4 regions of the Thalassospira sp. UBA4513 genome follow, and region 3 is predicted to be linked to each of the others. Evidence: predicted binding sites of a transcription regulator. Region 3 holds the regulator's gene; each other region holds the start of a gene.
What was found. Region 3 encodes PhoB, which activates phosphate uptake and scavenging genes when phosphate is short. Its sites were predicted from a motif close to TNTCATAAAACTGTCA; they were not measured.

Region 1 (6,047 bases), on a different contig from region 3:
CCTCGATCGGGGCACGGTCGATTTCCTCGATTGCTTCGCCCAGCAATTTGCCAAGGAAGCCAAGCGACCGGAAAATGATCGCCAGAATACCGGCCAGAACACCCGGTCCGAACACAGCCACAAACAGCAGCGCCCAGATGATGGTGTTGACCGAACGCGATGACACCAGAATGAACCGGCCAAGCCAAAGCGTGAAACGGTTCGGCGTGGTGTTCTGGGCTGCGATCAGTGCAATTGGCAGGGACAGGAACACGGCAAAGAAGGTCGCAATGGTTGCGATATTGACGGTTTCCAAAAGTGTCCAGCCGATTTCCTGCCAGCCTTCAAGAGACGGCGGGAACATGCGGGCAAACAGATCGCCCATCTGTTCCGGGGCATCCCAAAGCCACGGCCAGATGATGTTGATCGTCGACAAGGACCAGACAACGGCCAGCGCGACCAGTGCGGTCAGGCCATAGCGCCGCCAGCGTTCCTTGGTGGTGTAGCGGGACCATTCGCGGTTGGCGATTGCTTCCGGTCCGGTAGGTTGGGTGGTGGCTACCATAGGTTCCTCCTGATCCGGCCGCTGATGGCCTCGCTGACAAGGATCACACCGATGATGCAAAGGGTAATCGCCAGCGCAAAGTCATAGTCATAACGCCCAAAGGCATTAAGAAGGGTCGATCCGATACCGCCCGCACCAACGATGCCAACAATGGCAGACGCGCGCAGGTTGCTATCAAGCTGATAGATCGAAAGACCGATCTGACGGGGCATGATTTGCGGGATCACGGCATACAGAAGGGTGACGAATGTCGCCCCGCCAGCAGCACGGATCGCCTCGACCTGACCCCAATCGATTTCTTCGATCCGTTCGGCCAGCATTTTGGCAACGAAACCGATGGAATAGACCGTCAGCGTCAGAATGCCTGCCAGCGGTCCAAAGCCGACAGCTTTGACAAACAGGATGGCAACAATGACCGGGTGGAAGGAACGGGCAACGATGATCACGCCACGCCCGATGGTATAAAGCCATTTCGGTGCGATGTTTGACGCCGATGCAAAGGCAATCGGAACGCTCAGTGCCAGACCAAGCAGGGTCGACACAATCGCGATCTTGATGCTTTCCATGAAGCCGTCAAACAGCAACTCGCCACGGATGAAGCTTGGCGGGAAGGCGCCCTTGAAGATGCGGATCGCACGCGGGACACCGTCCTGGATGCGCTCCCAGTCGAATGGCAGGGTTGTGATGGCCCACCAGACATAGGCAACAACAGCAATCAGAAGTCCCCAGCGCAACATCGGGTTGGCAATAAAGGGGGGCTTCTTCCATGTGCGGCCCGTTTTTTGAACGGTGCTGCTCATCGTGCGGCGACCTCACGCAGGTGGGTGCTGCTTTCGGCGTCGCCGCGTTCTTCGGCGGGCACACCGGCATAGATGTCGTCCATGGCGTCATTGGTCAGATCGACCGGCTCGCCATCGAAAATGATGCGGCCAAAGCGCATACCAACGATCCGCTGGGTGTATTCCTTGGCTTCGTTGACGTTATGGATGTTGATCAGAACCGGCAGGTGCAGCTCGGATGCGAGCGCGCGCAGCAGTTCCATGATCTGACGGGATGTTTTCGGATCAAGCGATGCGGTCGGTTCATCGGCCAGCAGGATTTCAGGTTCCTGCATCAGGGCGCGGACCACACCGACACGCTGGCGTTCACCGCCGGAAAGTTCATCGGCACGTTTGTCGGCATAATGGGCAATCCCGACGCGTTCCATCAAATGAAAGGCGCGGTCAATGTCTTCCTGCGGATATTTGCGCGTGACCGCGCGCCATGCCGGAAGATAGCCAAGGCGACCAGACTGCACGTTTTCCATCACCGTCAAACGGTCAATCAGGTTGAAGCCCTGAAACACCATGCCGATGCGACGGCGTGCCAGACGCAGTGCCTTGCCTTCAAGCTTGGTCAGTTCCGTGCCATTGAGTTCGATGGAGCCAGAAGACGGTTCGACAAGGCGGTTGATACAGCGCAGAAGGGTACTTTTACCCGCACCTGATGCGCCGATGATGGAAACAACACTTTCGCCCGGCACTTCAAGGTTCAGGTTCTTCAACACTGCCTTTTCTTCGCCATAGCGTTTTACAAGTTCTTTGATACGCAGCATTGCGTTACCCCGAATGAAATGGGTGGCACAGGGCCTGCCAAGGCAGGCCCTGCAAAGTTCGGATCGATTGGAAAATCAGGAATTACTTCAGGTTGTCCGGGGTGTATTTCACACCGTTGGCAGCCTGAATTTCGCGGATAACCGCCCAGTCTTCCTGATAGGTGATCGGCAGGAACTTCGACACACCCTTGAATTCTTCACCAAGGGCGGTGCCCTTCATGTCAAAGGTAAAGAAGGCTTCCTTGATCTTTTCGACCAGTTCCGGCTTCAGGTTGTAGGCATAGTTGAACGAAGTGGTCGGGAAAGGCTTGCTTTCATAGATGATTTTGACTTCGTTCGGATCATAGAGATCGCGCTGGGCCATACGTTCAACAACTTCGGACGCGACCGGGGCGGCGTCATAGTCACCGGCGACAACGCCCAGGATCGACTGATCGTGCGAACCGGAATAGACAACTTCGTAATCCTGTTCAGGGACGATGCCCTGACCCGGAAGCAGTGCACGCGGTGCAAGGTTGCCCGAGTTCGAGGTCGGCGAGGTATGAGCAACGCGTTTGCCCTTAAGATCAGCCGGGGTATCAATGCCGCTGTCGACACGGGTGTAGAGCTGAAGCGTGTAACCAAAGCGACCATCATCCGCACCCATCAGGGCGAACGGAACCGCGCCGGCAAGGTTGACGGCAAACGGGGTCGGGCCGGTCGAGAAGCCGGCAACGTGCAGACGGCCTGAACGCATGGCTTCGACTTCTGCCGAGTTCGACTGAACGGCAAAGAAGTGAACGTCCTTGCCGGTGACTTCTTCAAGATGCTGCAGGAACGGGTCCCAGATATCGGCATAAACCGCCGGGTCTTCGACCGGGGTATATGCAAAGACAAGGGTGTCCGGATCGACCTGCTGGTCTGCAGGCGGGGCATCAGCAACAAGGTCGCCGTCCATGTCGCAATACATCGGGTCAAGATCGCCACGTGCGATGCAGTCATCTGCCGCCGCAGCCGGGGTGGATGCCATGCCGACCATGCCGATTGCGGCAAGGAGGGTGATGAGCTTTAAACTGTCGGTTTTTTTCGGAATTGAAAACACTGTTTTCGAACCTTTCTTCCCTGTGAATGACGGCTTTCCGCCGTTTTTGAATGTGGTTTTGTTGTTTTTATTGTTGCTTTAACCAACAGTATGAATTTGAAAAAGTTGGAAAATCAACACAAAACTGTAACAAAAGGTTTCACTCAGGATTGCTAAGATGCCTGCTATTGGCACAAAACCGGCCATAATTGAGGGGGATGTGGCTTTGCGTTTGGGAAAAAAAGAGCGGCAGCGTCGTATTCTGCAAGAGTTACAGGTTCACCCTCATGTGAGAGTTGCCACACTTGCAGAGCGATTCGATGTTGCAACCGAAACCATCCGCCGTGATCTTGACGCGCTGAGCCGTGATGGATTGATCAAACGCGAGTTCGGTGGCGCATCGGCCCGGCCCATGGGCCATCAGCCCGATCTGGCGCAACGCCAGTTATCGGCGGTGGCCGGGTTTGAACGGATTGGCATGCTGGCGGCCGACATGGTGCGGTCCGGCGATGTGGCAATGATTGATGCCGGTTCAACTGTGGCCCAGATTGCGCCGTTTCTGGCAGCCCGCACGACAAAACTGCCACGCACGTTTCTGACCAATTGCTATGCGGTGGTGCATGGCATGGCCGAACTTGCCGATCATGATGATGTTTTGATGTGTCCGGGCCAGTTTGATCGTCGTGAAAACGCGGTCTATGGCAATGATACCGTCGAATATCTGCGCCGTTTCCACGCCAATATTGCCTTTATCGGAGCATCGGGAATTTCGCGGCAGGGCTTTAGTGACGTCAACCGCCGTGCGGTGGCCGTCAAACGCGCAATGATGGAACGATCAGACGAAACCTGGCTGATGGTTGATCATACGAAGTTTGATCAACGCTATCTGGAAAATGTCGCACCGCTTGAGGCCCTTACCGGCATCATCACGGATCGTCGACCCGAACCGGAATTCGCATCCCAGCTTGAACGGGCGGGAATACGGCTTTTGGCGTGGTGTGATGAAAAACATGGTCTGGCATGAACCGACTGGCCTGAACCGATAAATAGATCGGTCAAACCGCAATTTGGTCGTGGTTGAGTTTGCGTTCGTCCTGATTCCAAACCATATTTCCCGGCACAGCGCGTTATTGTGTTGAATGCCGGGTTCCCGCCCCGGTCAGTTTGTTTCTGACACGGAGGATTATGATCGTGACCAATCCAGTGACCACCCGTACCGAACAGGACACCATGGGCGAAATTGATGTGCCTTCTGATCGGTATTGGGGGGCGCAAACCCAGCGATCCAGACAGAATTTCCGCATTGGCGGTGAACGCATGCCAGATGCCCTGATCAAGGCGTTCGGGGTTCAAAAACTGGCGGCTGCGCGCGCCAATGCCGCCCTTGATAACCTTGATCCGGAACTGGCCAAGGCGATCGAGGCCGCCGCATCCGAAGTGGCCGAAGGCAAGCTTTTGGATCACTTCCCATTGGTGGTCTGGCAGACCGGATCGGGTACCCAGACCAACATGAATGCCAATGAAGTGATCGCCAACCGGGCGTGCGAGATTTTGGGCAAGCCGATGGGCAAGCGCGAACCGGTCCATCCCAATGACCACGTCAATCGTGGCCAGTCATCGAATGACAGTTTCCCGGCCGCCATGCATATCGCCGCCGTGGTCGAGATCGAGGAAAAGCTGAAACCCGCCCTTAAACACCTGCGCTCGACCCTTGACGCCAAGGTCGAAGCATTTGGCGATATCGTCAAAATCGGCCGCACCCACATGCAGGATGCGGTGCCCCTGACCCTGGGGCAGGAATTTTCCGGCTATGCTGCGCAAATCGCACTCGGCCTGGACCGGATCGACGATGCGCTTAAACGCCTGCGCAAACTGGCACAGGGGGGCACCGCCCTTGGTACCGGGCTGAACGCGCCGGATGGCTTTGATGTCGAATTTGCCAAACAGGTTTCAAAGATCACCGGTCTTGAGTTTAAAACGGCGGAAAACAAGTTCGAAGCACTGGCCGCCCATGATGCCTGTGTTGAGATGTCAGGTGTCATGAATGTACTGGCGACGTCCTTGATGAAAATCGGCAATGATATCCGTCTGCTTGGTTCCGGGCCGCGTTGTGGTTTGGGTGAGCTTGTCCTGCCCGCCAATGAACCGGGATCCTCGATCATGCCGGGCAAGGTCAACCCGACCCAGGCCGAGGCATTGACCATGGTGTGCGCGCAGGTGATGGGCAATCATGTTGCGGTCACGGTGGGTGGTTCGAACGGTCATCTGGACCTTAACGTGTTCAAGCCGGTGATCATTTATAACCTTCTGCAATCGATCCGCCTGATTGCCGATGCATCGGTCAGCTTTGCCGATAACTGTATTGCCGGGCTTGAGGCCGATCAGGAAAAGATTGCGCACTATGTCGAACAAAGCCTGATGCTGGTGACCGCCTTGGCACCGCATATTGGCTATGACAATGCGGCGGCCGTGGCCAAGAAGGCGCACAAGGAACGCAGCAGCCTGAAGGAAGCCTGCATCGCGCTTGGTTTCCTTGATGGCGATCGCTTTGATGAGCTGGTTCAGGCCCGCGACATGATCTGATGTGATGTTTTAAAGCATCGAAAAGCAAGGCCGGGCATCGCACCCGGCCTTATGTTTCCGCATGATGAAAAGTATGAAGACGACTGGACAAAACAGACCCCCTGCAATGATCAATGTCATTGCAGGTGTGGTTTAAATCGGGCATATCCAACCCATGATAACGTGCAAACGCCATAACCGCCGTTCGGGCGGAATTTCCCTGCGCCGTGTCGTTCAGACATGGCTGGTGGCGTTTGTTGTCTTGTTTGCGGGTGTCACCCAGTCCG
Region 2 (6,047 bases), on a different contig from region 3:
ATCAGCGTCTTGGCTCGACCATCGTTTATGTCACCCACGATCAGATCGAAGCCATGACCCTGGCCTCGCGCATCGCGGTGATGAAGGACGGTATCCTGCAGCAGTTCGATACGCCGCAGAACATCTATGAACGCCCCAACAACATGTTTGTTGCCGGCTTCATCGGATCGCCGTCGATGAACTTCATTGATGCGACCCTGACCGAGGACAACGGCAAGCTGGCCCTGACCATCCCGCGCGATGGCAACCCGATTGTCCTGCCGCTGTTTGAGGCACCGGAAAGCTATCGTGGTTATATCGGCAAGGATGTTGTGTTCGGCATTCGCCCCGAAGCCCTGACCCACAAACGTACCGGGTCGGACGAACCGGGCAGCCAGTATGTCAATTTCGACAGCAAGGTCGAAGTGATTGAACCGACCGGTGCCGACACGATGACCGTGATCGAAATCGCCGGTAAGGAAATCGTTGCGCGCGTCCGTCCGGACCGTCAACCGAAACCGGGCGAGAGCATGACGTTCTCGGCCGACATGTCTCAGATCAGTCTGTTTGACCCGGATACCGAGTTGCGGATCTGATCTGATTGGCGGGTGGTTCTGGGGGCCACCCGCCATTCTTCTTTTTGGGCCCTGCTCTGCCCTGCACTTGGCGGGATAGCCCTAAACCCTGCGTGGCAGGGACACGATCACTTCCAGACCTTTTCCCGGCATATTGCGCAATTCAATGCGCCCGTCATGGGCATCAATCACTGTTTTCACGATTGAAAGCCCAAGACCACTGCCCCCGGTGCTGCGCGCCCGCGATCCTTCGACACGATAAAACGGCAGGAATACCTTGTCCTGATGTTCGACCGGGATACCGGGCCCTTCGTCACGGATGGTGACCAAAACCGTATCCGCCGTTGCTTCCAAACTAACATTGGCCCGATGGCCGTATTTCAGGGCATTTTCAATCAGGTTGGTAAAGGCACGCTTTAACGTGCCAGGACGGCAAGACAACCGGATGCTGCGCTTGCCCTCAAAGGAATGGGCATCATCATTGCCGCCGAACACCGTATGGACCGAGCTGAACTGTAAGGGTTGTGGCCCGGCAAAGCTTACGGGGCGGCCAAGATCGGCGTAATCGTCACAGATGGCTTCAAGCACGGAAATGAAGTCAACCGTGCGTTCTTCCTCCTTGGCGATCCAGTCACCAAGGAAATCAAGCGCGTCATTCAGCAGACTGTCCATTTCATCAAGATCGCGCAAAACGGTCTCGCGCAGTTCATCATTTTCAATGAATTCGGCGCGCAGCCTTAACCGCGTGCTGGGCGTGCGCAAATCGTGCGAAATGGCGGCCAGCATCCGGGTGCGATCGCCCAGCATCCGTGAAATACGTTCGCGCAAATCGTTGTAAGCCGCGGCCATTGACCGCGCCTCTGTGGGCCCTCGTTCCTCGACCGGTGGGCCGCTGACATCATCAGCATGGTCAATGATCGCACGTGTCAGGCGCTTGAACGGGCCTGCCAACAAATCGGCAAGCCCGGCAAACACGACAAGAACCGCGCCCACCCCCATCAGGAACATCAGAAAGACCAGCGACGGGGACGAATAATTCGCCCACAACTCGTTATGGTGCACCAGAATGCGCTTGCCCGACGGCATCATGATTTCCACCTGTGCCTCGAGGCCAAGACGCGCGATTTCACGCGACAATTCGGCAAAGAACAGGCTGGGATTTTCGGTGGCCTCGATCGTGGCGCGCTGTTCGGCACTCAAACGACCGCGTTCGAAATGCACCTTGACCGAGGTCGGCCAACCGGTATTGGCCAGTCGGACCGGCATGGCGATGTGCTGTGCGGGTCTGGAAAACAGTAACAAGGTCCCGACATCATCGGATGGCAGGATGCGCATCGTCATGCCATCGCGCGCAGCAATATCGATGATGTTTTCTTCAAATTCGGGGTTTTCGGCGATCCGTACCAGTTCGCGAATGGTAAAGCCCAGCGTATAGGCCCGACCAATGCGTTCGTCCCGCTCGATAACATAATAGGATGCCATGGCACTGAGGGCTGCAATGATCAGCCCGCCCAGCATCATCAAAAGAAAGATACGCCCGCCCAGCGTGCGCGGCTTGTAGCGGCGCATATAGTTGCTGAATTTTGCGAACATATCGGCCATGGGTCGGCCTAAATCGTTTGGGTGTCGGCGCAGAACTGATAGCCGATGCCGCGCACTGTCTTGATCAGTTTCGGGTTCTTGGCGTCTTTTTCGATTTTGCGGCGCAGGCGGCTGATCTGGATATCGATACTGCGATCAAACGGCAGCGAGCTTTGTCCGCGCACAATATCAACAAGCTGCTCACGCGACAGCGCCCGCTTGTTGTTTTTGACCAGAGCCAGAAGCAACGAAAACTCGCCGGTCGACAAATGCACGGCAACATTATCAGCATCGCGTAATTCGCGTGATCCGATATCAAGCGTCCATTCACCGAAAATGATCTTGTGCGCCGGGGCGACTTCGTTATCAGACGGCCCAACCGCCCCCGTTTCAAAGCGCCGGAACACCGCACGGATACGGGCCAGCAATTCACGCGGATTAAACGGCTTGGTCAGGTAATCATCTGCACCAAGTTCAAGGCCAAGAATACGATCGGTATCCTCGCCCACCGCGGTCAGCATGACAATCGGCACCTTGGAGGTCCGTCGAACATCCCGGCACAGCGCAAAGCCGTCCTCGCCCGGCAACATGATATCAAGAATCACCAGATCGATTTTCCAGTCGCGCAGTGCACGATGCATTTCATTGCCGTCGGACACGGTGGTAATGCGAAAACCGTGTTGTAACAGGAACTTCTTCAAAAGCTTCTGGATTTCCTGGTCGTCATCAACGACCAGAATATGTGGTTCACGTCGCGTCGTCAGTGTCCCGAACTCCCCTGATATTCATCGGCCATGTCCCCGACCGCGGCGGGAGTTTAGTCGATATCGCCACCGGTTTGAACCGTTTTCCATCTGGCGTTTAAAAAGGAAAAAGCCGGGCAATGCCCGGCTTCCCCATATCCAGTAATCAGGGCTGTAATCGGGTTACTTCAGGTCATAAACCTTGGTGCTACCAGATACTTCCGATGCCACCACCAGCATTGCGTTGCCGGTCGGGCTGTCCTTGGCATCAACAAACTGCAGGCCTTCGGGGGCCAGTTCACCGGCAGTATCATTTTCCGGATTGCCTGAGAAACGACGATCACTGTGATAGGTGACGAATTGCGGGTTGGTCGGGTTGGTCAGGTCATAGACCATGAAGCCGCCCTGACGTTCCAGCCCGATAAAGGCATAGGGCGTGCCATTGACATAGCCACTTGCAATGCCTTCTGGCTCCGGGCCCTTGTCATCGGAGCGGTTGTCACGGCTGTAGTTTTCAGTATCCGAGGAATTGAAAACATTGGGATAGTTCGCCGCCAGGATCTGCTCAAACGCATCACCACTGTCAAAGACCATTTCACCGTCCGCATCCAGCACCGAGAACGACCGTGCGCCATAGCTATAGATGACATCGAAATCGCCATCACCATCAACGTCGCCCTGCGCGGTTGTGGTCTTCAAACGACCAAGATTTTCATCCTTTTGCAGGGTGCTTGCGGTTGGGAAGGCCACCGGATCAAGCGTCAGTTTGCCAACGCGGGTTTCCTCGCTGTAGCCGTCATAGTCGCGTGAATCGCCTTCGTTGGCGATCAGGACCCATTCCTTGCCATCAATATTGATTGCATCGATGGTGTCAGGCATGAACATGCCCATCACCGGCCAAGTGCGGATATTGATCTTGCCGTCCTTGTCGCTGGCATCAAAGGCATGAACCGAATGATCCTTGAAGCCAAGACCGGCGACGTTTTTGATGGTTGCAGTTTCGATATCGATAATCGCAATCGCGTTGTTTTCCTGCAACGACACATAGGCTGTTTTGCTGTCCTTGGAGACGGCGATATATTCCGGCTCCACATCCTGTGCCACGCTTGAAGCACCCGGATTGGACGTCCGCATGCCATAGGGCAGCTTGCCATCATTCAGGAACTTGAAATCAACCGTGCGGACGTCATCATCGGACAAGTTTTCTGCACCACCGGCCATGGAAATGATCGAAACACTACCTTCCGGATCATTGGTGAATGCGTCATTCGGCTCGCCTTCGTTTGCGACCAGAACATATTTCCCATCCGGGGAGAACTTGATCATGTCGGGCAGTGCGCCCACGGTGACCGCTGAAATAAACCCGCCATCGGTATCAAAGAAAACGGCCTGACCCGGTGCCTGCTTATCGGTATTTTCCACGGCCACGGCGACAACGCCATTTTTGATGGCAACACTGTTGGCACCCTTGCCCCAGGTGGAAAGATCAATCGCATCGATCTTGGTCAGTTCGGACGGATCAGACATATCAAGAATATCGACCACTTTGTCCGCGCCATTGACGACAAAGATGCGCTTTGACACCGGATCAAATGCCGGAATTTCCGCCGCACTTTCATCTAGCATCCCGGTACGATATTCGCCCATCGGCACAATCGTGATCGGATGCGCACCCGCATTCATGACGTCACCCGCCATCTTGGTTTGGTTGGGTGCCGTGCCTGCACAGGCTGTCAGAAGCAACGAAACAGCGGCTGTCGCCATCAATGAAGAACGCATGTTTTCCCCTTGGAATAACCGTAATCAAAGCAGGCAGACTGCGTGTTTGTTGTAACGGTTTCATGACCCGGTCGTGACAGTTTCATAAATTTCTTATCGGTGGGACTGCTCCAATTCCGGTCTGGTTTCGTATCGAAACTATAACTTTAAACAATCCGTCGGGACTTGCCCCGCGACCCAGACAGGAGCCACACATGCCACGGATGTCAAACGTGAATATTGCGATCATTGGTGCCGGAATGGCGGGCCTAAAAGCGGCCAGCACGCTGCACCGCATTGGCATGAACGTAACGGTTTTTGAAAAAAGCCGCGGTCTTGGCGGGCGTCTGGCGTCACGGCGCACCGACTTTGGTCATTTCAATCATGGTGCGCAATATGTGACGGCGCGTGATCCGGGGTTTAATGCGTTTTTGCAAGAAGCAACCGAGTTTAACGCCGCCCAGAACTGGTCGCCCAACCTTCATCGCGGAACGTCCGCCCCCGCACAATCCGGTGCGGCACTTTCACCGATCGCGCGCCATGTCGGCAACCTTGCCGAAGAGCCCTGGTATCAGGGTGCGCCGCAGATGAACAAACTGATCCGCCCCCTGGTCGACACCTTCCCGATCCAGAAGCAACACCGTATTATCGGCATCGAGCCGAACGGCCCGCGCAGTTTTATGCTCCATGATGATCTGGACGGCACATACGGCCCGTTTGATGGTGTGATCGTTACCGCCCCTGCCCCGCAGACCGCCGATCTTTTGCGCCCGCTTGCCCCGCGCTATGCCCCGATTGACGAGGTTGTCATGGCTCCGTGCTGGGCGGTTATGGCCGCCTTTGAAACCCCGCTTCCGACCGGCTTTGACGCGATGCTGTATCCGAGCCCCGAAATCAGCTGGGCCGCGCGCAGCAGCCAGAACGATGACATGTTCCACCGTCGCACACCCGATCCGTGGGTGCTGCATGCCAGCCCGGAATGGTCACGTCAGCACCTTGAAGAAGACAAGGACCGCGTGATTGAAAAGCTGCTGGCTGCCCTTCGTGATGTCAGTGGTGTCAAACTGCCAGAACTTCATTCGGTTCAGGCCCATCGTTGGCGCTATGCGCGGACTGAATTGCCGCTTGGCAAAAGTCACCTTAATGGCATGAATGGCCGGGTGATTGCCGCAGGGGATTGGTGCCTTGGCGCACGGGTCGAGGCGGCTTGGCGCAGTGGCCGAACAGCGGCACATGCCATGGTCGAAGCACTGATCGGATAATCGACAAACTTGATCCGAACGCAGTGTCATGCCGAAAAATGCCAATGGACATCGTCACAGCAAATCAGATTTGCCGCAGAAAACCTGCGTGACATGCGCGCGGCCTTTTAACTGGCGGCGCAAATGGAAGGATTGCTGGGACGAGGTTC
Region 3 (6,047 bases):
GCAGGCGGCAGGTGATGCCGGCACGGAAACCAGCCCGTGGATGAGCATCCTGCTTGGTTTCGGGTCGGTCGCGTTGCTGTTACTCGTCGGGCGGTATGTGTTGCCGCGTCTGTTTCGCTATATCGCGTCGCTCAAGAACCCGGAACTGTTTGCCATCGGCACGCTTTTTGTTGTGCTAGCCGCAAGCACATTGACCGAGGTTTCCGGGCTTTCAATGGCGCTGGGTGCGTTTATCGCCGGGGTGATGTTGGCCGAAACCGAATTCCGTCATCAGATCGAAGCCGATATCTCGCCGTTCCGCGGCGTGTTCCTGTCGCTGTTCTTTATGTCGGTGGGCATGTCGGTTGATGCCGACGTTGTTTATAACGAATTTGGCACCATCGTCATGTGGCTGGTGCTGTTGCTGGTGATCAAGACGGCGGTTTTGTTCGTTCTGGCACGCGCGATCCGGTTTGAAACCGGCCTTGCCATCCGGGTAGCCATGAGCTTGGCCGCCGGCGGTGAATTTGCCTTTGTGATGTTTGCCCTGGCCGCGCAAAATGGCGCGGTGCCGCTTGAAATGGCCGCCATGCTGATCCCGGTGGTGGCGATTTCGATGGCGCTGACCCCGACGCTTATCAGCCTTGGTCACAAGATCGAGGAAAAGCTTCATCCCAAGGAAGAAGACCAGCTTGGCAAGATTGCCGAGGAGTCCGAGGGCATCCACCAGCATGTTCTGGTGATCGGAAGCGGCCGTGTTGGCCGGGTTCTGGCCCGGTTGCTCAAGACGCGCAACATTCCGTTCCTGGTGCTTGATAGTGATGCACAGCAGGTTTCACGCGGCCGGGCAGAAGGCCTTCCGGTTTACTTTGCCGACGGGTCCAGACCGGAAACTTTCCGGGCGGCACACACGGATGAGGCAAAAATTGCGGTTGTTGCCATGGGGAACCCGCATGCGACCGAGAAGACGGTCGCCCTTTTGCGCCAGCATTACCCGCATCTGAAGATCTTTGCCCGCGCGCAGGACATCACCCATATCGGGCCGCTGTCGCGCCATGGGGCGGATGCCGCCATCCCGGAAGTTCTCGAAACCGGGTTGCGGTTATCCGATCACGTTTTGGCGGCGTGCGACGTGCCGCAGGAAGATATTGATGCCGAAATCGCCAAATTCCGCCGTGCGGACATGCTGTTGATGAACGAACTGGCGCCGCGCCCGCAGCGCAAACCGTCAGGTTCGGAGAATGCGGACAAACCGGCGAAGAAAAAAAACTGAAGACGTTACGGCCTTAGAACAAAAACCCCCGCGGCACGCTGCAGCGGGGGTTTTTCATTAGATCGCGTATCGAAACCGGCTTAGGCAGCGGTTTCAGAGTCCAGTGCATAGCCCGCCGCACGGACGGTGCGGATGATATCGCGCGTGCCCTTGACGTCATTGAGCGCCTTGCGCAGGCGGCGGATATGCACGTCGACTGTGCGGGTTTCGACATAGATATTCGGGCCCCAAACCGCGTTAAGCAACTGTTCGCGCGAGAAAACCCGCCCCGGATGTTCGAGGAAATAGCGCAGCAGACGGAACTCGGTCGGGCCAAGATGGATCGATTTTCCATTGCGGCTGACCCGGTGGGCGGCGAGATCCATTTCGATGTCGGAATAGATCAACTGCCCTTGTGGTTGCGCCGGACCGGACCGGCGCAAAAGCGCGCGGATACGGGCGAGCAGCTCGCCAATGGCAAACGGCTTGGTGACATAGTCATCAGCCCCGGTATCAAGACCGCGGATGCGGTCGCCTTCTTCGCCACGTGCTGTCACCATGATCACCGGCAAATCGCGGCTTTCAGGCTTGCGGCGGATCTGACGGCAGACCTCGATCCCCGACATCACCGGCAGCATCCAGTCGAGCAAAACCAGATCGACATGGGTTTCAGCCAGAATTTTCAACGCTTCGTCACCGTCACCGGCTTCGACAACCTGCATCCCCTCGCGTTCGAGGTTGTAGCGCAACATGGTTACGATTGCTGCCTCGTCCTCGACGATAAGAACCGTTGGGTCCATCTTCCTATGCTCCCGTGTCAGTCATTCGGTTCGACAACAGCGAAGTTCGCTGCGTCGTTTTTTGGCCGGTCAATCCCCGGCAGGTCTTCGCCCTTGATCCGGTAATAGATCGTTTCGGCGATATTGGTTGCGTGATCACCGATACGTTCGATGTTCTTGGCAATGAACAACAGATGGGTCGATGCGGTAATGTTGCGCGGATCTTCCATCATGTAGGTCAGCAATTCGCGGAACAGCGAATTGTACATATCGTCGACTTCCTGATCGCGTTCCCAGACCCGGTGGGCCTTTTCGGCGTCGCTTTCGATATAGGCATCCAGGACATCCTTGATGATTTCCTGGGCCAGCTTGGCCATGTTCGGGATCGCCTGAACCGGACGGATCGGCGGGATCTGGTTCAGCACCTGCGCGCGTTTGGCGATGTTTTTGGCAAGGTCGCCAATGCGTTCAAGGTCGTTTGACAGCTTAAGGGCCGTCACCACCTGACGCAGGTCATCTGCCATCGGCTGACGCAGGGCCAGAAGACGGACGGCAAAGTCCTGGACTTCCTGTTCGAGCACATCAATGCGCTGATCGGACAGGATGACTTTCTCGGCCAGTTCGGAATCGCGTTTGACGATGGATCTGATCGAGGAAATAAGCTGGCTTTCAGCAAGCCCGCCCATTTGCGAAATGATGTTGTTCAGACGGGTCAGTTCCTCGTCGAACGAACTTACGATATGGGTATGTTCATCAGCCATTTATGCGTACTCCTGGCGTCGCTTAACCGAAGCGGCCGGTAATGTAACCCTTGGTGCGTTCGTCCTTCGGGTTGGTAAAGATCTGATCGGTTTCACCGACTTCAACCAGCTTTCCAAGGTGGAAGAACGCGGTGCGCTGCGACACACGGGCGGCCTGCTGCATGGAGTGGGTCACGATCACGATCGTGTAGTTCGAACGCAACTCGTCTATCAGTTCCTCGACCTTGGCGGTCGCAATCGGATCAAGGGCCGAGCACGGCTCATCCATCAGGATGACTTCCGGGCTGACGGCAACCGCACGCGCAATGCAAAGGCGCTGCTGCTGACCACCGGAAAGACCGGTTGCCGGCGATTGCAGGCGATCTTTGACTTCCTTGAGAAGGCCTGCACGTTCAAGCGAGGTCATGACGATTTCATCAAGTTCGTCACGCGAATTGACCAGACCATGAATACGCGGGCCATAGGCCACGTTGTCATAGATCGATTTCGGGAACGGGTTCGGTTTCTGGAACACCATGCCGATGCGCGCGCGCAGCTGAACCACGTCGATCCGCTTGTCATAGATGTCGCGACCATCCAGGGTAACGTCACCTTTGATCGTCACACCGTCAATGGTGTCATTCATCCGGTTCAGGCAGCGCAGGAAGGTGGATTTACCACAGCCCGACGGACCAATCAGTGCGGTTACCTGCTGTTCGGGGATATCAAGGTTGACCTCATAGAGGGCCTGATTGTCGCTATAGAAAAGATCGAGCTTGCGCGCGGTCATTTTCGGTTTTTCGACCGACGGCTCCGCCGTCATTGCGCTCTGGGATACAGCAGCCATTTTACCACTTCCGTTCAAATTTTTTGCGCAGATACACAGCCAGTCCATTCATCAGGACAAGGAAGGCCAGCAACACCATAATCGCTGCCGAGGTTTTCTCGACAAAGGCACGTTCCGGGCTGTCTGCCCACAGATAGATCTGGACCGGCAGAACCGTTGCCGGGTCAAGCGCCCCGCCCGGGATATCAACAATAAAGGCCACCATCCCGATCATCAGAAGCGGTGCAGTTTCACCAAGCGCCTGTGCCATGCCAATGATCGTGCCGGTCAGAATGCCCGGCATGGCAAGCGGCAACACATGGTGGGTGACGGTCTGAACCGGTGATGCGCCAAGCCCAAGGGCGGCCTGACGGATCGATGGCGGCACCGCCTTGATCGCCGCACGCGATGCGATGATGATCGTCGGCAAAGTCATCAGCGCCAGCGTCAAACCACCGACAACCGGGGCCGAGCGCGGCAAATGCATGACATTGAGATAGACCTCAAGCCCCAGCAGACCAAACACGATGGATGGAACCGCGGCCAGGTTATTGATATTAACCTCGACAATCTGGGTGAAGCGGTTCTTGGGCGCGAATTCTTCGAGATAGATCGCCGCCAGAACACCAATCGGGAAGGACAATGCCAAAGTCACAAGCAGGGTATAGAACGAGCCAACAGCCGCGCCCCAGATACCGGCAAGTTCCGGTTCGCGGGAATCGCCACTGGTAAAGAAGCGGGTGTGGAACTGTTTTTCCACCGCACCGTCAGCAACCAGTTCGTTATACCAAGCGACTTCCTTGTCATTGAGGCGACGGTCGCCTTCATCAACGGTGGGATCGATATAGCCCTTGTTGAGCATGTCGAAATCATCACCGGAAATCAGCCACATGGTGCGCGTTTGGCCAATCAGGCTCGGATTTTCGAGAACCCGTTCGCGCAGATCATAAGATGCGCCGCCTGAAACGATGCCATAGAGATCACGTTTGTCACTGCGCGAGGTCACATCCGGGAACCGATCACGCAAAGCCTGTTTGATCAAACCATCAAAGTTCGCGCGCCCGATCACGTCGGGATCGCCGGTCCGTTCCGGATCGATCACAGCCGGATCAAAGGTCACTTCGAGCTGGACATAGGTCTGGTAAAAGGCGCTGTAGCCTTTAGAGCCGATCGAGAGTGCCAGCGTGCAAAGCGCCAGTAGCGCCAAACAGATCGCAACCAGACCATAGCTTTTAAAGCGGCGTTCGGCCGCGTAACGTTTCTTGATGTTACGGGTGATTTTTGGGCTGTCCCAGTCAACCGGCTTGCGCAGATTGTCAGAGATCACTTTGGCCGCAGCTCTGTCTTCCATAAGAGATGCCATATCAGTCATATTTCTCGCGATACTTCTGAACAACCTTAAGGGCAAATACGTTCAGCCCCAAGGTGACAAGGAAAAGAACCAGCCCCAACGCGAAGGCCGAGAGGGTTTTTGCACTGTCGAACTCCTGGTCGCCGACCAGAAGCGTCACGATCTGCACGGTAACAGTCGTCACAGCCTGAAGCGGGTTCACCGTCATGTTCGCGGCAAGACCAGCGGCCATCACAACAATCATGGTTTCACCAATCGCCCGCGAAACGGCCAACAGAACCGCCCCGACAATACCGGGCAAGGCGGCCGGGAAAATCACCTGCCGGATGGTTTCCGATTTGGTCGCCCCCAATGCATAGGACCCGTCACGCAGCGATTTCGGCACCTGCGACATCACGTCATCAGACAGCGAGGACACAAACGGAATGATCATGATGCCCATGACAAGACCGGCGGCCAGCGCACTTTCCGAACTGACATCGAGGCCGAGGATCGCGCCATTGTCGCGCAAGAACGGTGCCACGGTGAGCGCGGCAAAGAAGCCATAGACAACCGTTGGCACGCCCGCCAGAATTTCAAGTGCGGGTTTGGCAACAGCGCGAAATTTAGGCGCGGCATATTCGCCCATATAAATGGCCGAAAACAGGCCGACCGGCACCGCGACACACATGGCAATCAGCGTAATCAGCAAGGTACCGACAAACAGCGGAATCATGCCAAACGCCCCCTCGGACGCCACCTGATCGGCACGGATCGCGGTTTGCGGGCTCCATTCCAGACCAAACAGGAAGTCGAGCGGGTTGATCTTGCTAAAGAAATGCAGGGTTTCGAACATCAGTGAAAACACGATGCCGACCGTTGAAAGGATCGCAATCGCCGAACAGACAATCATGATCGCGCGCGAGATGCGTTCAACATTGTTGCGCGCGCGCATATCCGCTTCAATCCGTCGATAGGACAGGACAAGACCGGCAAGCGCAACCGACAGCATGACAACCACCAGCGCCGCATTGGCGATGGTTTGCAAATTGGCAAGTCTGCGCCCGGCATCAACAATTTCCGGCGACACGGTGAGATGTTCACCGCCACCGGCGGCGATCTGGGAAATGCTGTTGAGCGC
Region 4 (6,047 bases), on a different contig from region 3:
CGAAATCTTCGTCTGCAAGGCTGTCCGCACGGGCCTCATTCAGCGCCTCTTGTGCGGCTTCGCGCGCATGCTGTCTGGCAACCCGTTCGCGGTCTTTCCATTCTTTCCAGTGCGGCTCAAGCATGTCATAGAGCAACTCGATCCCAAGGCCATGCTCGGCCGAGATCGGCGCGACATCGCCAAGACCAAGGCCATAGGCCTCATAAAGGCCCGGATCCTGATCACGGCCTTCGTGCTTGTTGGCAATGACATAGACCGGCTTCTCGCGTTTGCGCAGCCAATCGGCAAAATGGTTATCAAGCGGCGTCAGACCGGCACGGGCATCAATCAGGAACAGCGCAACATCGCATTCCTCAAACGCCTTTTCACTTTGCTGGCGCATCATGCCTTCGACGGAATTATCAAACGCTTCTTCCAGACCGGCGGTGTCGATAATGTCAAAAGACATATCGCCAAGGCGTGCCTTGCCATAACGGCGGTCACGGGTCACACCGGGCTGATCGTCCACAAGCGCCAGCTTTTTGCCGACGAGACGGTTAAACAGGGTCGACTTCCCGACATTGGGGCGACCGATAATGGCAACTTTCAGCGACATCTGATTTTCAGACTCTCGTAATAAAAGGCGTTATGCGCCGTGGGCACATTGACCCACGGCGCATCGCAAATCCTGCAAGGCAAATCGCCTTGCCTAAAACTGTATCCTGATCAGCGATATGCGATTAGATCGGCATCCGCAGTCAGGAAGTAAAGGCTGTCACCGGCAACAGATGGCGGCAGGGTAATTGGCCCGGATACTTCGTCCTCACCAAGAATGTCACCGCTATAAGGGGAAACAGTCATTACTTCGCCCTGCTCGTTACCAACGATCAACCTGTCACCGGCCAGTACTGGCCCTGTCCAGACAATCGGGCCTTCCTGATCCTCGGGATCGGTAAAACGGGGCAGAACGGTCACCCATTTAACCTGTCCGGTGCGTCGACGCAAGGCAATCAAGTCATTTGTATTGGTTAGCAGGTATACATATTCGCCGGCCACCCATGGTGACTGGATGCCACCAGCCTCAAGTTCCCAGACACGAACCCCGGTGCGAAGGTCAATCGCGGTCGTCAAACCGGAGTTGCTTGTCGCGATCACCAGATCATTATCAATCACCGGCAGGCCACGAATATCGGCAATCGCCGACACCGCATCGGTACGACCGGCAGCCGCCAGCGCATCCGACCAGATCACCTGACCGTTTTCAACACGAAGGGCATAAAGTTCGCCCGTGGAATAGGCCGAAATGACAACGCCCTGATCCACCGCCGGGCTGGCACCACCGATAAAGGACGCGCCCTCGGACGCACCGCGATGGTTCCAAAGCGTTTCACCCGTGCGCGCATTCAGTGCGACGGTCTGGTTATCGATGGTAATGGCAAACACACGGCCACCGCGCACAGTCGGCGCAGAACGCATCGGTGCTGTGACCTGTTGACGCCAAAGGATCGTCGCACTTGGCGCATCAATGGCAATGATTTCGGCAAAGCCCGTCGTGGCATAGATCACACCGGCCTCATAGGCCAGACCGCCGCCCAAAAGCGTGCTGTCTTCTTCGTCCTCAGGGGCCAGTTCAAGCGACCAGATACGCTTGCCCGATGATGCGGCAAAGGCACGAACTTCCGCACTGGCATCAATGGTAAAGATCACACCGCGCGCGACAATCGCCTGATTAAGCAGAAGGTTGTCATCCATCGACCCTTCGCCGATATCAATCGACCAGTCCTGTTCGAGGACTTCGTTATCAAGCGCAACGTGATGGAGTGCGTGGCTCGGATAGCCGCCATTTTGCGGCCAGTCGACCATCGGTTCGGGTTCGGGCAAAATCACGCGCTGGTCGGTCAGTTCAATGTCGGGCTGAACCGTGCTTTGCAGGGCAAGAACCGAAATACGCTCGCCGGGAAGCGGCGGATCTTCTGCCTCGCCAAGCCAGCTTGAACACCCTGCCAAAAGGCCTGTCAGGCCCATTACGCAAAGAAGTGACTTAATACCGCGTGTGGTCAAAACCGTATCCCCTGAAAAAACTCACGTCATATGGATCGCGGCTTGCGATCCATTGATGCCCGAAGAACCTCAGGCACCAACAGCCTTGAGAATTTCACTTGCCCGTGCGCGCATTCCGGCCGGCGCACTGTTATCATCAGCAATCTCGGTCAGAAGCGGTTTGGCGGCTTCGACCTCACCTCCCGCGATATGCAGAAGTGCAATCATTTCACGTGCGGAGTAGTACCACGCATTCTCGGGCACGGCGATCGGCTCAAGACGCGTGATCAGGTCCTGCGCGTTTTCGGCACTGGCGCTGTTCATTGCGATCTGAACAACCGCAAGATCGCGATAAACCTGATCAATGTCGGAATTACCGGCAATCGCTTCGAGTTCGCTGATTGCAGACGGCGTCGCATCCGCGCGAAGGTAAACGGCTGCCTTCTGGAAATGACCAAGCGCGACAAAATCGGCGTTACCGTCGGCGATGATCGCATCAAGGGCGGCCAATGCGGCGTCTTCGTCGGTTGCGCTGTCCTGTGCCAGTTCTACGGCATTGGCAAGACGGGTACCGTTTTCGATGCTGGTGCTGGTTTCATAGGTTTTCCAGCCTTCACGACCGGCAACACCCAGCACGATGGCCGCTGCAACGCCGATCACGTATTTCCCGTATTTGCGCCACAGCTCTTCGCTGCGTTCACGCTTAAGGTCTTCTTCGACTTCCTGGAAAATATCAACCACGAAAACGGCTCCAATCCGGTCACAATAAAGCGGGCAACCTGCCCGCTTATCTGAAAAATTTCTGGCAAGGATTTAACGCGCCAGCGGGTACAGGGTCAAGTCTGCTCGACACCATTCCGGTTATTCCTACGATTATTTTGCCCCGCCCTCGGATTAGGCGGGATCGCAATAACCGTTTCATGGCTGATATCAGCGCCATGTGGCCCAATTCGGGCACAGCAAACCCAACGGGAAAGAATTGCCTGCCAGATACACATTTTCCCCACGACATCACCGGTTTTAAACGGCTTTGAAATGTTTGAAGGCCACCATCACCGCCGCCCGGATGCTTTTTGACGGTGATACAGGGGGCTGAAAACGCCCGAGATCAGTGCCACATGTCGTTTTATCGGGGGCAAAGACACAGTTCGGCACAGGGCTTGCTTTGGTAAATGCCAAGGGAACAGATTTGAACTTGTCATCGGTCATATTTGCCCGGTGAGCGGACGGAGACCACAATGAAACGTCGCGAGACTGCACATACCAAGCCCGCAAAACGGCGCCTTATCCGACAGCGTACCCTTGCCGGGCTGTTTGCAGCCTTGATGGGGTCCACTGTGTCGGGCTGTGGAACAACGATGTCCGATGTTGTCGGCACCAGCCTGTTTACCGGCGGCGAATGGTATATTGCCTTTGACGTGGTCAGCATCATCAATTCCGACAAAACCCTGATTGACCATGCGGTTTCGCTATCGACCGGTCAGGATTGCTCCACCATCCGCAAGATTGACGGCAAGTCGTACTGCAAAAAGGAACCGGTGCCGGAACCGCCGCTTTATTGCTATCGCTCGCTTGCGGCGGTCAGTTGCTATCGCACGCCCGATCCCTATAACACCGGATCGCAAACCGTTGATTGGCCGCCAACCCGTTCGCGCAGCCTCTAAAATCCGGTCTGTTTTTCATCCATTGAAACTTGAGGCATCGGTCAATCCGCGCTACCGTGTCATCAGGCTGTCATTTTCCCGTTGTGGCAAAGGACAACCCCGAACACACGCTGCCGGAGTACCACATGGGAACATTGTTCGATTTGGCCAAATACCGCAAAGCCAAAAGCTTTGTTCATTTTGACCGGGCTGAACTGATGAAACTCATGAACACATATTCCCGACAGGTTGCCAGTGGCGCCTGGAAGGATTATGCCATCGATCATCTGGACGGGATGGCGATGTTTTCGATTTTCCGTTCAACCCACGAAACCCCTCTTTTCACTGTCATCAAGCTCGGTAACGAGCACAAAAATGCCGGACAATATGTTGCCCTGCATAGCGGTGAGCGCATCAAACAAAGCGCTGAAATCGTCAATGTGCTTGAAGCCATCGAAAAACGCGCCCGCAAGGTCGTGCCCCTGTTTAAAACAAACTCCTGACGGTTCCCACACGTGACCAGCCCCTCATCGGCCAGCCTTTCAGGCCGACACCCCTTATTCGCGCTTGCCGTGCTGGCCTGCCTGCTGTTGCCAACAGCGGGCCACACAGCAGGCATGAGCAAGGAATACCAGACAGGCTACCACGCCTATCAGGCTGGGGATTACGTGCGCGCGCAGTCCTTCTGGCATCTGGCAGCACAGGAAAACGATCCGTATGCGCAATATGCGCTGGGTCTGCTGTATTTTCGTGGTGATCTGGGGACGCCTGAATACGAAATGGCGGCCGAGTGGTTTGGCAAGGCTGCAAAGACCAACCATGGCGGGGCGACCTATTATCTTGGCCTGATGCATTTCAACGGATTTGGCCTGCCCTATGATCATTTTCAGGCCACGAAATACTTCAAGCGGGCACTGCGCATTGATCCGCACAATGCCAATGCCGCCTATATGATCGGCGCGCAGTATTTCCATGGCCGCGGGGTCCGACAGAACTTTGTCGAAGCCGCCCATTACTTTGAAATTGCCGCAAACGAAAACATGCACGCCGCACAGTTCATGTTCGGTGCCTTGCTTGAACGTGGCTGGGGCGTGAAACAGAATTATGCCGACGCCTATTACTGGCTAAGGCGTGCTGCACGCGGCCCGATCACCTTTCCCGAAGGTGCCAACGAGGCAGAACCACTGAACCCGCAGGCCGCACTGGATGCGCTAGAACCAAGGCTCCGGCCCGAGGAAATTCAACGGGTTGAAAAACGCCTTGCCCTTGATGCGACCGGATAAGTTTGCACGCGCCAGATACGAAACGGGCACCTGATTTCTTTCAGGTGCCCGTGCGCTTTAATGTCAGTTTCGGCCGGTCTTACTCGGCAAGCTTATAGGCAATCACATAATCGCCCGGCTTGGTGCCAATCGATCCATGACCACCGGCGACGATCAGCACATATTGCGTCCCGTCATCGGTTTCATAGGTCATCGGCGTTGATTGACCGCCGGCCGGAAGACGGGTTTCCCAAATCTTCTCGCCGGTCGTGGCGTCATAGGCACGGAAATAGTTATCGACCGCCGCACCAAGGAACGCCACGCCACCCTTGGTCAGGATCGGACCACCAATGCCCGGCACACCAAGTTCGAATGGTAATGGCAACGGGGTCATGTCTTCGACCGTACCGTTTTTATGCATATAGGCAATCTCGCCCGTGCGCAGGTCGGCACCGGCAACATATCCCCATGGCGGGGCCTGGCACGGAATACCAAGCGGCGACAGGAACGGCCCCATTTCGACGGCATAAGGCGCACCTTCGTTCCGGTTAATCCCCATTTCACTGGCCTTTTCACTGCCACGTGGTGGCACCTCGGCACGCGGGATCAGGCGCGAGGTAAAGGCAAGATAGGTCGGCATGCCAAACATGATCTGACGTTCCGGATCAACCGCAACACTGCCCCAGTTGAACGTCCCGAAGTTGCCGGGATACACCAGCGTCCCTTCCAAAGACGGCGGCGTGTAACGACCTTCGTATTTCAACAGATGGAACGCGATGCGGCACGCCATCTGATCAAACAGGGTAATGCCCCACATGTCCTTGCCGGTCAGCGGTTCTGGCATGAAGGTCAGGTCTGAGACCGGCTGGGTCGGGGCGGTATGATCCTCGGGGATTGCACCACCGGGTGCGGGCACCTCGGTCACCGGGATGATCGGCTCACCCGTACGGCGGTCCAGCACATAGATATCACCCTGTTTGGTCGGTCCGACCAGTGCCGGAACGGTTTCACCATCGGTGTTGGTGATATCAAGCAGGGTTATATGACATTACTAACATTGTTCACATACACAAACTTCCTTGCTAACATGGCTGTTTAGCTGCCACAGTGCCCACAGACCTTA

Region 1: the regulator PhoB is predicted to act here: its motif matches at 3,334-3,349, upstream of phnD (phosphate/phosphite/phosphonate ABC transporter substrate-binding protein).
Region 2: the regulator PhoB is predicted to act here: its motif matches at 4,732-4,747, upstream of B2T33_RS03870 (choice-of-anchor I family protein).
Region 4: the regulator PhoB is predicted to act here: its motif matches at 3,741-3,756, upstream of B2T33_RS12810 (DUF2794 domain-containing protein).

What each region holds. Positions count from the first base shown of each region.
Region 1 is NZ_DGMR01000019.1:76,294-82,340, reverse strand. It holds gene phnE (phosphonate ABC transporter, permease protein PhnE) at 1-544, opposite strand, end outside; gene phnE (phosphonate ABC transporter, permease protein PhnE) at 538-1,344, opposite strand; gene phnC (phosphonate ABC transporter ATP-binding protein) at 1,341-2,138, opposite strand; gene phnD (phosphate/phosphite/phosphonate ABC transporter substrate-binding protein) at 2,221-3,219, opposite strand; gene B2T33_RS06950 (DeoR/GlpR family DNA-binding transcription regulator) at 3,377-4,222, shown strand; gene fumC (class II fumarate hydratase) at 4,384-5,781, shown strand; gene B2T33_RS06940 (DUF2946 family protein) at 5,936-6,047, shown strand, end outside.
Region 2 is NZ_DGMR01000009.1:132,013-138,059, reverse strand. It holds gene B2T33_RS03885 (ABC transporter ATP-binding protein) at 1-575, shown strand, start outside; gene B2T33_RS03880 (sensor histidine kinase) at 657-2,156, opposite strand; gene B2T33_RS03875 (response regulator) at 2,165-2,899, opposite strand; gene B2T33_RS03870 (choice-of-anchor I family protein) at 3,062-4,657, opposite strand; gene B2T33_RS03865 (NAD(P)/FAD-dependent oxidoreductase) at 4,852-5,898, shown strand; gene B2T33_RS03860 (DUF2256 domain-containing protein) at 5,927-6,047, shown strand, end outside.
Region 3 is NZ_DGMR01000039.1:381,314-387,360, reverse strand. It holds gene B2T33_RS18635 (cation:proton antiporter) at 1-1,252, shown strand, start outside; gene phoB (phosphate regulon transcriptional regulator PhoB) at 1,333-2,031, opposite strand; gene phoU (phosphate signaling complex protein PhoU) at 2,049-2,771, opposite strand; gene pstB (phosphate ABC transporter ATP-binding protein PstB) at 2,794-3,597, opposite strand; gene pstA (phosphate ABC transporter permease PstA) at 3,599-4,948, opposite strand; gene pstC (phosphate ABC transporter permease subunit PstC) at 4,941-6,047, opposite strand, start outside.
Region 4 is NZ_DGMR01000032.1:14-6,060, reverse strand. It holds gene der (ribosome biogenesis GTPase Der) at 1-595, opposite strand, end outside; gene B2T33_RS12825 (PQQ-like beta-propeller repeat protein) at 706-2,040, opposite strand; gene B2T33_RS12820 (tetratricopeptide repeat protein) at 2,110-2,760, opposite strand; gene B2T33_RS12815 (hypothetical protein) at 3,258-3,683, shown strand; gene B2T33_RS12810 (DUF2794 domain-containing protein) at 3,809-4,165, shown strand; gene B2T33_RS12805 (tetratricopeptide repeat protein) at 4,178-4,945, shown strand; gene B2T33_RS12800 (hypothetical protein) at 5,025-5,885, opposite strand.